Halorhodospira halophila: one gene and its partner. The main gene of each other region encodes a partner of the protein of the gene in region 2 in a complex. Links are inferred from orthologs where the notes say so. Each region holds a gene or a part of one and is shown on either strand. Other genes may lie near its edges. The genes, in order: uvrD and uvrB.

Region 1 (3,264 bases), on a different replicon or contig from region 2:
TCTCGCGCAAGGTGATGTTCGTCAAGTACGCCTCGGCCTACGTGGTGTTGCCCGGCGGGTTCGGGACGCTGGACGAGCTGGCCGAGATCCTGACCCTGGTGCAGACCGGGAAGACGCCGCGCATCCCCATCATCCTGGTGCACAGCCCCTTCTGGGAGAAGCTGGTGGAGTGGTTCCAGGAGCGACTGGTGGCCGAGGAGGCCATCGACGCCGAGGACATGCACCTGTTCAAGGTCGTGGATACACCGGAGGAGGTGGTCACGGCCATCTTCGACCACTACGAAGACCGCGGCTTCCAGCCCTCCCGCGAGGAGCGGGAGATTCTGCTCGATCTCTAGAGGAAGGGTGGCCATGAGCAGCAGTCGGGGTGCGCCGGGTGCCGGGGGGCTGGTCCTGGCGGGGATGCTGGTGGCCACCACCGCCGGCGGCTTCGAGGCCGATGAACGGATCACGGTGACCCCGCCTCCCCCACCCGAGGGGCTGATCCGCGACGAACCGGATCTCGAGCCGACGGTGACCATCGTCGAGCGCGACTGGGCGGTCATCGAGGAGTACCGCATCGCGGGGCAGATTTACGCGGTACGCATCCAACCGGCGGTCGGCCCACCTTACCTGCTCTACGACACCACCGGAGACGGCGTACTTGACGGCAGCGGCGGTGAGCACGACCCGCTCGAGCCCCCGCGCACGCCGCTGTGGCGGCTGTTTAGCTGGTAGCCGGCTCCAGGCCGGCCCGGTCGGCGATCAACCACTTGGTGCCGGCCTCGTCGAAACGGACCTGCAGGCGGGCATTCGGGCCACTGCCCTCGCACTGGAGCAGGATGCCGTCGCCAAAGCGCGGGTGACGCACCCGGCTGCCCAAGCTCAACCCCGCCGGCGGTTGGTCCCCCGGCAGCGAGGGTCCGCTTGGGGCGGTGGCCGGCGGCGGCCCCCGGCGCACCGACATGCGCGGGCGCACCTCCTCCAGACCCTCTCCGGGCAGCTCGGTGAGAAAGCGCGACGGCCGGGCCAACTGGTCAACCCCGTGCAGGCGACGCTTCTCGGCGTGGGTCAGGATCAACCGCTGGCGGGCCCGGGTCATGCCCACGTAGCACAGCCGGCGCTCCTCCTCAAGCCGGCCGGGCTCCTCGACGGACATGCGGTGCGGGAACAGCCCTTCCTCCAGGCCCACCAGGAAGACCACGGGGAACTCCAGCCCCTTGGCCGAGTGCAGGGTCATCAGCTGCACGGAGTGCTCCCAGTCGTCGGCCTGCCCCTCGCCCGCCTCCAGGGCGGCGTGGCTCAGGAAGGCCGCCAGCGGGTCCTGGTCCTCCTCTTGGTCATCGCGCTGGGCAAAGGTGCGCGCCGCGGTCACCAGCTCGTCGAGGTTCTCCAGGCGGGCCTCGTCGCGTTCGTGGTAGCGGCGCAGCTCGGCGCGAGTGATGGCCTGCTCCACCTGCTCGTGCACCGGCCGGTGGGCGAGTTCCTGATCCAGGGTATCGATGAACGCCAGGAACTCGGACAGGGCGTTGCGCGCCCGGGCCGCCAGGGCCCGCCCGCCCGCCAGCTCGCGGGCGGCGCGCCACATCGAGACATCGCCCTCCCGGGCGGCATAGCGGACAGCGTCGACGGTCTTGGCACCGATCCCCCGGGGTGGGGTGTTCACCACACGCTCGAAGCTGGCGTCATCGTGGCGATTGGCCACCAGACGCAGATAGGCCAGGGCGTCCTTGACCTCAGCGCGCTCGAAAAAGCGCAACCCACCGTAGACGCGAAACGGCAGACGAGCGGCGTGCAGCTCGTGCTCCAGGGCGCGGGACTGGGCGTTGGAGCGGTAGAGGATGGCGAAGTCGGCGTGGCCGTGACCGCCATCTTCGATAAGCTGGCGGATCCGGTCCACCACCCAACGCGCCTCGTCGATCTCGTTGAAGGCGGCGTACAGGGTGATAGGCTCGCCGCTGCCCCCGTCGGTCCACAACTGCTTGCCGAGCCGGCCGGCATTGTGCTCGATCAGGCGGTTGGCCGCGTCCAGAATGGTGCCGGTGGAGCGGTAGTTCTGCTCCAGGCGCACGACCCGAACATCCCCCATCTCGCGCCGGAAGTGCTCGATGTTTTCCACCCGCGCGCCCCGCCAGCCGTAGATGGACTGGTCGTCATCGCCGACGACGAACAGCTCGGCCCGGGCGCCGGCGAGCAGCTTCAGCCACCGGTATTGCAGGGCGTTGGTGTCCTGGAACTCATCGACGAGGATATGCTCGAAACGACGTTGGTAGTGACCGAGCAGTTCGGGGTCGTCGCGCAACAGTTCGTAGGCGCGCAGTAGCAGCTCGGAGAAGTCCACCAACCCGCCCCGCCGGCACGCTTGCTCGTAGTCGTGATAGATCGCCAGCAGCTCTTGCTGATAGTCGCCGGCGGCCTCGGTCACGTCCGCGGGACGCTCGCCCTCCTCCTTGCGGCCGCTGATAAAGCCCCGCACCTGGCGGGGCGGAAAACGGGAGTCGTCGGTGCCGCGGGCGCGCAGGACCCGTTTGACCACCCGTAGCTGATCGTCGGCGTCGAGGATCTGGAAGCCCTCGGGCAACCCCGCACGCTGGGTGTGCTGGCGCAGCAGCCGGTGAGCGATGCCGTGAAAGGTGCCCACCCACATGCCGGCGGTGGCGATACCCAGCAGCTCGCCGATGCGGCCGCGCATCTCGCCGGCGGCCTTGTTGGTGAACGTGACCGCCAGGATCGAGAACGGCGAGGCGCCCTCGGCCTGCACGAGGTAGGCGGCGCGCCGGGTGAGCACGCGTGTCTTGCCGCTGCCGGCGCCAGCGAGCACCAGGGCTCGTCCCGGGGGCAGGCAGACGGCCTCGCGCTGGGCGTCATTGAGGTCTGTGGTCAGGCCATCGATCGGCATATCAGGCAGCAGGCAGGGTCTCGGTAGGATCCTGAAGGACAGGGGCGGTGCACATGCGTTCGACCAGCTCCCGGAAAGTGGGTTCTCGGGCGGTCCCGGCCCGCCAGTAGAGAGCCAGGTCGCGGCTGGGTACAGGCTCAGCGAATGGCCGGAGGCTGATGGCGCCGCGGTCCGGCCCGTGACGGGAGGCGCCTGCCGCCAGGGCCGGCAGCAGGGTGACCCCGACCCCGGCGGCCACCATCTGGCGCAGGGTCTCGAGGCTGGTGGCACGGAAAGCCGCCGCCTCACCGACGTCGTTGCGCCGGCACAGCTCCAGGGCCTGTTCGCGCAGGCAGTGCCCCTCCTCCAGGAGCATCAGCTCGGTCTGCTGCAGATCGCTGGTGTGG
Region 2 (3,278 bases):
TGCTTCATGACCTTGCTAACCATCGGTTGCGGCAGGCCGTGGGCGCCCGCCAGCTGCGCGGCGTTGACCCGTTCTCCCGGCCGGCGTGCCATGGCCGAGAGGATGACAACGCCGTAATCGGTCTCGCGGTTGATTCGGAGCATGATCTCTGACTTCGCTCAATCCGTACTCAAAGGGTACATATTCCCGAACCCGAAGGGAAGACTCTTTAGAAGTCTTATAGTTCTAGGCGTGCGCCCCTCCTGGATCCCCGCGGCGGCGCCGATCCATGGCAGGATGGGGGCGACTTGCCCGATCAGGAGAGCAGCTGTTGAATCCCCGGCCGCACAAACCGCGACTGCGCACAACCTACCGGCTGATCATCGAGGAGCGTGACAACGGCTGGGAGGTAGTCTTCTACAACGAACAGGGCGGCGTGCAGCACATCGGCAACTCGCAGACCGAGATCGCGGCGCTGCGCTCGGCCTACTTCATCGCCCGTTACTACCACTACGAGCACGACGTGCTCATGCGCACCCGGCACGGCGACAAACGCCTGGATATCGAGACCCTGATGCAGAACCGCCGTCCGAGCTGAACCGCAGGCCCGCTCAGGAAGCGGCGGCCGTGGCGTCGCCGCCGCCGAGGGCCTGCTCCTCGATACGGCGGATCTCGTCCCGCACCTGCGCGGCCGCCTCGAACTCGAGATCCCTGGCGTGCTCATGCATCCGCTTCTCCAGCTCACGGATCCGCCGTACCGCCTCCGCCGGCGACAGCCCGGCGTACGCGCCGGCCTCTTCGGCCACTCCGGCCGCCCGTTGCGGCGCGCCCGGCGCCGGCACCCCGCCGCGCTCCATGATGTCGGGCACCTCTTTGCGGATGCCCTGCGGGGTGATGCCGTGGGCCTCGTTGTGGGCGATCTGCTTGGCCCGCCGACGCTCGGTCTCGTCGATGGCGCGGCGCATGGAGTCGGTCACCTGATCGGCGTAGAGGATCGCGCGGCCGCTGATGTTGCGAGCCGCCCGGCCGATGGTCTGAATCAGTGAACGGGTCGAGCGCAGGAACCCCTCCTTGTCGGCATCGAGGATCGCCACCAGCGAGACCTCGGGGATATCGAGCCCCTCGCGCAGCAGGTTGATGCCGACCAGGCAGTCGAAATGACCCAGGCGCAGGTCACGGATAATCTCGGTGCGCTCAACGGTGTCCACGTCGGAGTGCAGATAGCGCACGCGGATCCCGTTCTCCTCCAGGTACTCGGTCAGGTCCTCGGCCATGCGCTTGGTCAGCGTGGTGACCAGCACGCGCTCGTCCCGTTCGGCGCGGGCGCGGATCTCGCCATAGACATCATCGACCTGCGCGGTGGCCGGGCGCACCTCCACCTCCGGATCGACCAGCCCGGTGGGGCGAACCACCTGCTCGACCACCTGCCCGGCGTGCTCCTCCTCGAACGGGCCGGGCGTTGCCGAGACGAAGACCGTCTGCGGCGCCAGGCGCCGGAACTCCTCGAACTTCAGCGGCCGATTATCCAGCGCCGAGGGCAGGCGGAAGCCGTAGTCGACCAGCGTCTGCTTGCGCGAACGGTCGCCCTTGTACATGCCGCCGATCTGCGGAACGGTGACGTGGCACTCATCGATGAACAGCACCGCCTCCGGCGGGATGTAATCGAACAGGGTCGGCGGCGGCTCACCGGCCGCCCGCCCGGAGAGGTAGCGCGAGTAGTTCTCGATGCCATTGCAATAGCCGAGCTCGAGCATCATCTCCATGTCGAAGCGGGTCCGCTCCTCGAGCCGCTGCGCCTCCACCAGCTTGTCGGCGGCGCGCAGCTCGCTGAGGCGCTCGCGCAGCTCCTCCTTGATCTGCTCGACGGCCCGGTGCAGCTGCTCCTTCGGGGTCACGTAGTGGGTCTTCGGATAGATGGTCACCCGCGGCACCCGGCGCAGGAGCTCGCCGGTGAGCGGGTCGAACCAGCTGATCTCCTCGATTTCATCGTCGAAGAGCTGCACCCGGACCGCCTCTTCCGGGGACTCGGCCGGGAAGATGTCGATCACCTCGCCGCGGGCGCGGTAGGTCCCGCGGGTGAGTTCGGTGTCGTTGCGGGTGTACTGCAGCTCGGCGAGCCGGCGCAGGATCGCCCGCTGGTCGATGCGCTCGCCGCGGACCAGGTGCAGGAGCATCGACATGTACGCCTGCGGGTCACCGAGGCCGTAGATGGACGATACCGAGGCGACGATGACCGTATCCTGGTGCTCGAGGAGCGCCTTGGTGGCGGACAGGCGCATCTGCTCGATGTGCTCGTTCACCGAGGCATCCTTCTCGATGAAGGTATCCGACGACGGCACGTACGCCTCGGGCTGGTAGTAGTCGTAGTAGGAGACGAAGTACTCGACCCGGTTCTCCGGCAGGAACTCGCGCATCTCGCCATAGAGCTGGGCGGCCAGGGTCTTGTTGGGAGCGAGCAGGATCGCCGGGCGCTGCAGCCGCTCAATGACGTTGGCGATGGTGAACGTCTTGCCGGAACCGGTGACCCCGAGCAGGGTCTGATCCGAGAGCCCCGACTCGATCCCCTCGACGAGCTCCTCGATGGCCTGGGGCTGATCACCCGCCGGCTGAAACCGGGCGTTGAGCTTGAAACGTTCCGTCATCGAACCCCCGCATTCATCTTGGGCGCACCCTGACCCGGCGCCCTGCACACAGCGTCTACCCGCTCGACCAACGACACCACCTGCCGGACCCTGCCCACTGAACCCCGAAGCCTCAACCCCGCCCCACGCGCACTGAACCGTGAACACCCGACCCGAAAACCCTTATCATACGCACCGAGCCCAACTTTCAACGCGGAGCCAGACCATGGACCTTCAGCTTGCCGATCGCGTCCAGCGCATCAAGCCATCGCCGACGCTCGCCGTCACCGCCCGCGCCGCCGAGCTGCGCGCCGCCGGCCACGACGTCATCGGCCTCGGCGCCGGCGAACCGGACTTCGACACCCCCCCGCACATCATCGAGGCCGCCGTCCGGGCCGCCCAACAGGGGCAGACCCGCTACACCGCCGTGGACGGTACTGCCGAGCTCAAGCAGGCGGTCATCGACAAGCTCGAGCGCGACAACCGCCTGAACTACGAGCCCAGCCAGATCCTCGTCTCCAGCGGTGCCAAGCAGTCCCTGTTCAACGCCATGGCGGCGGTGCTCAACGAGGGCGACGAAGTGGTCATCCCAGCGCCCTACTGGGTCTCGTACCCGGACATGGCCCTGGTCTTCGGTGCTCAGCCGGTGTTCGTGGCCGCCGGTGCCGAGAGCCGCTT

The links.
Region 1: the proteins of uvrB (region 2) and uvrD are in contact, whole or in part, in a crystal structure (PDB 7EGT), measured with the Thermus thermophilus proteins. The link is inferred for Halorhodospira halophila from one-to-one orthologs. Residues at the interface, in WP_096411307.1 of Thermus thermophilus: Glu23, Leu25, Arg26, Asp27, Gly28, Glu29, Arg30, Phe31, Arg55, Glu326, Asp327, Phe328, Glu379, Ser382, Gln383, His398, Gly400, Arg401; in WP_096412145.1 of Thermus thermophilus: His654, Arg656, Phe657, Gln666, Asp668, Glu669, Lys680, Arg681, Leu682, Ser683, Lys685, Tyr686, Ala687.

The regions. Positions count from the first base shown.
Region 1 is NZ_NHSN01000017.1:227,528-230,791, reverse strand. What follows is about bases 293-3,246. They hold uvrD (DNA helicase II), read right to left. Parts: upstream 2,879-3,246; coding sequence 707-2,878; downstream 293-706. Other genes in these bases: CCR79_RS07040 (LysR substrate-binding domain-containing protein), read right to left, coding at 2,880-3,246; CCR79_RS07050 (DUF2782 domain-containing protein), read left to right, coding at 352-717; CCR79_RS07055 (TIGR00730 family Rossman fold protein), read left to right, coding at 293-338. Outside these bases: more of CCR79_RS07055, read left to right, coding at 1-292; more of CCR79_RS07040, read right to left, coding at 3,247-3,264. UniProt on the Escherichia coli protein: A helicase with DNA-dependent ATPase activity. Unwinds DNA duplexes with 3'-5' polarity. Translocates on single-stranded DNA with 3'-5' polarity. Initiates unwinding more efficiently from a nicked substrate than double-stranded DNA.
Region 2 is NZ_NHSN01000009.1:65,664-68,941, forward strand. What follows is about bases 107-3,074. They hold uvrB (excinuclease ABC subunit UvrB), read right to left. Parts: upstream 2,622-3,074; coding sequence 591-2,621; downstream 107-590. Other genes in these bases: CCR79_RS03125 (SUF system Fe-S cluster assembly regulator), read right to left, coding at 107-143; CCR79_RS03130 (hypothetical protein), read left to right, coding at 311-577; CCR79_RS03140 (pyridoxal phosphate-dependent aminotransferase), read left to right, coding at 2,827-3,074. Outside these bases: more of CCR79_RS03125, read right to left, coding at 1-106; more of CCR79_RS03140, read left to right, coding at 3,075-3,278. UniProt on the Escherichia coli protein: The UvrABC repair system catalyzes the recognition and processing of DNA lesions. A damage recognition complex composed of 2 UvrA and 2 UvrB subunits scans DNA for abnormalities.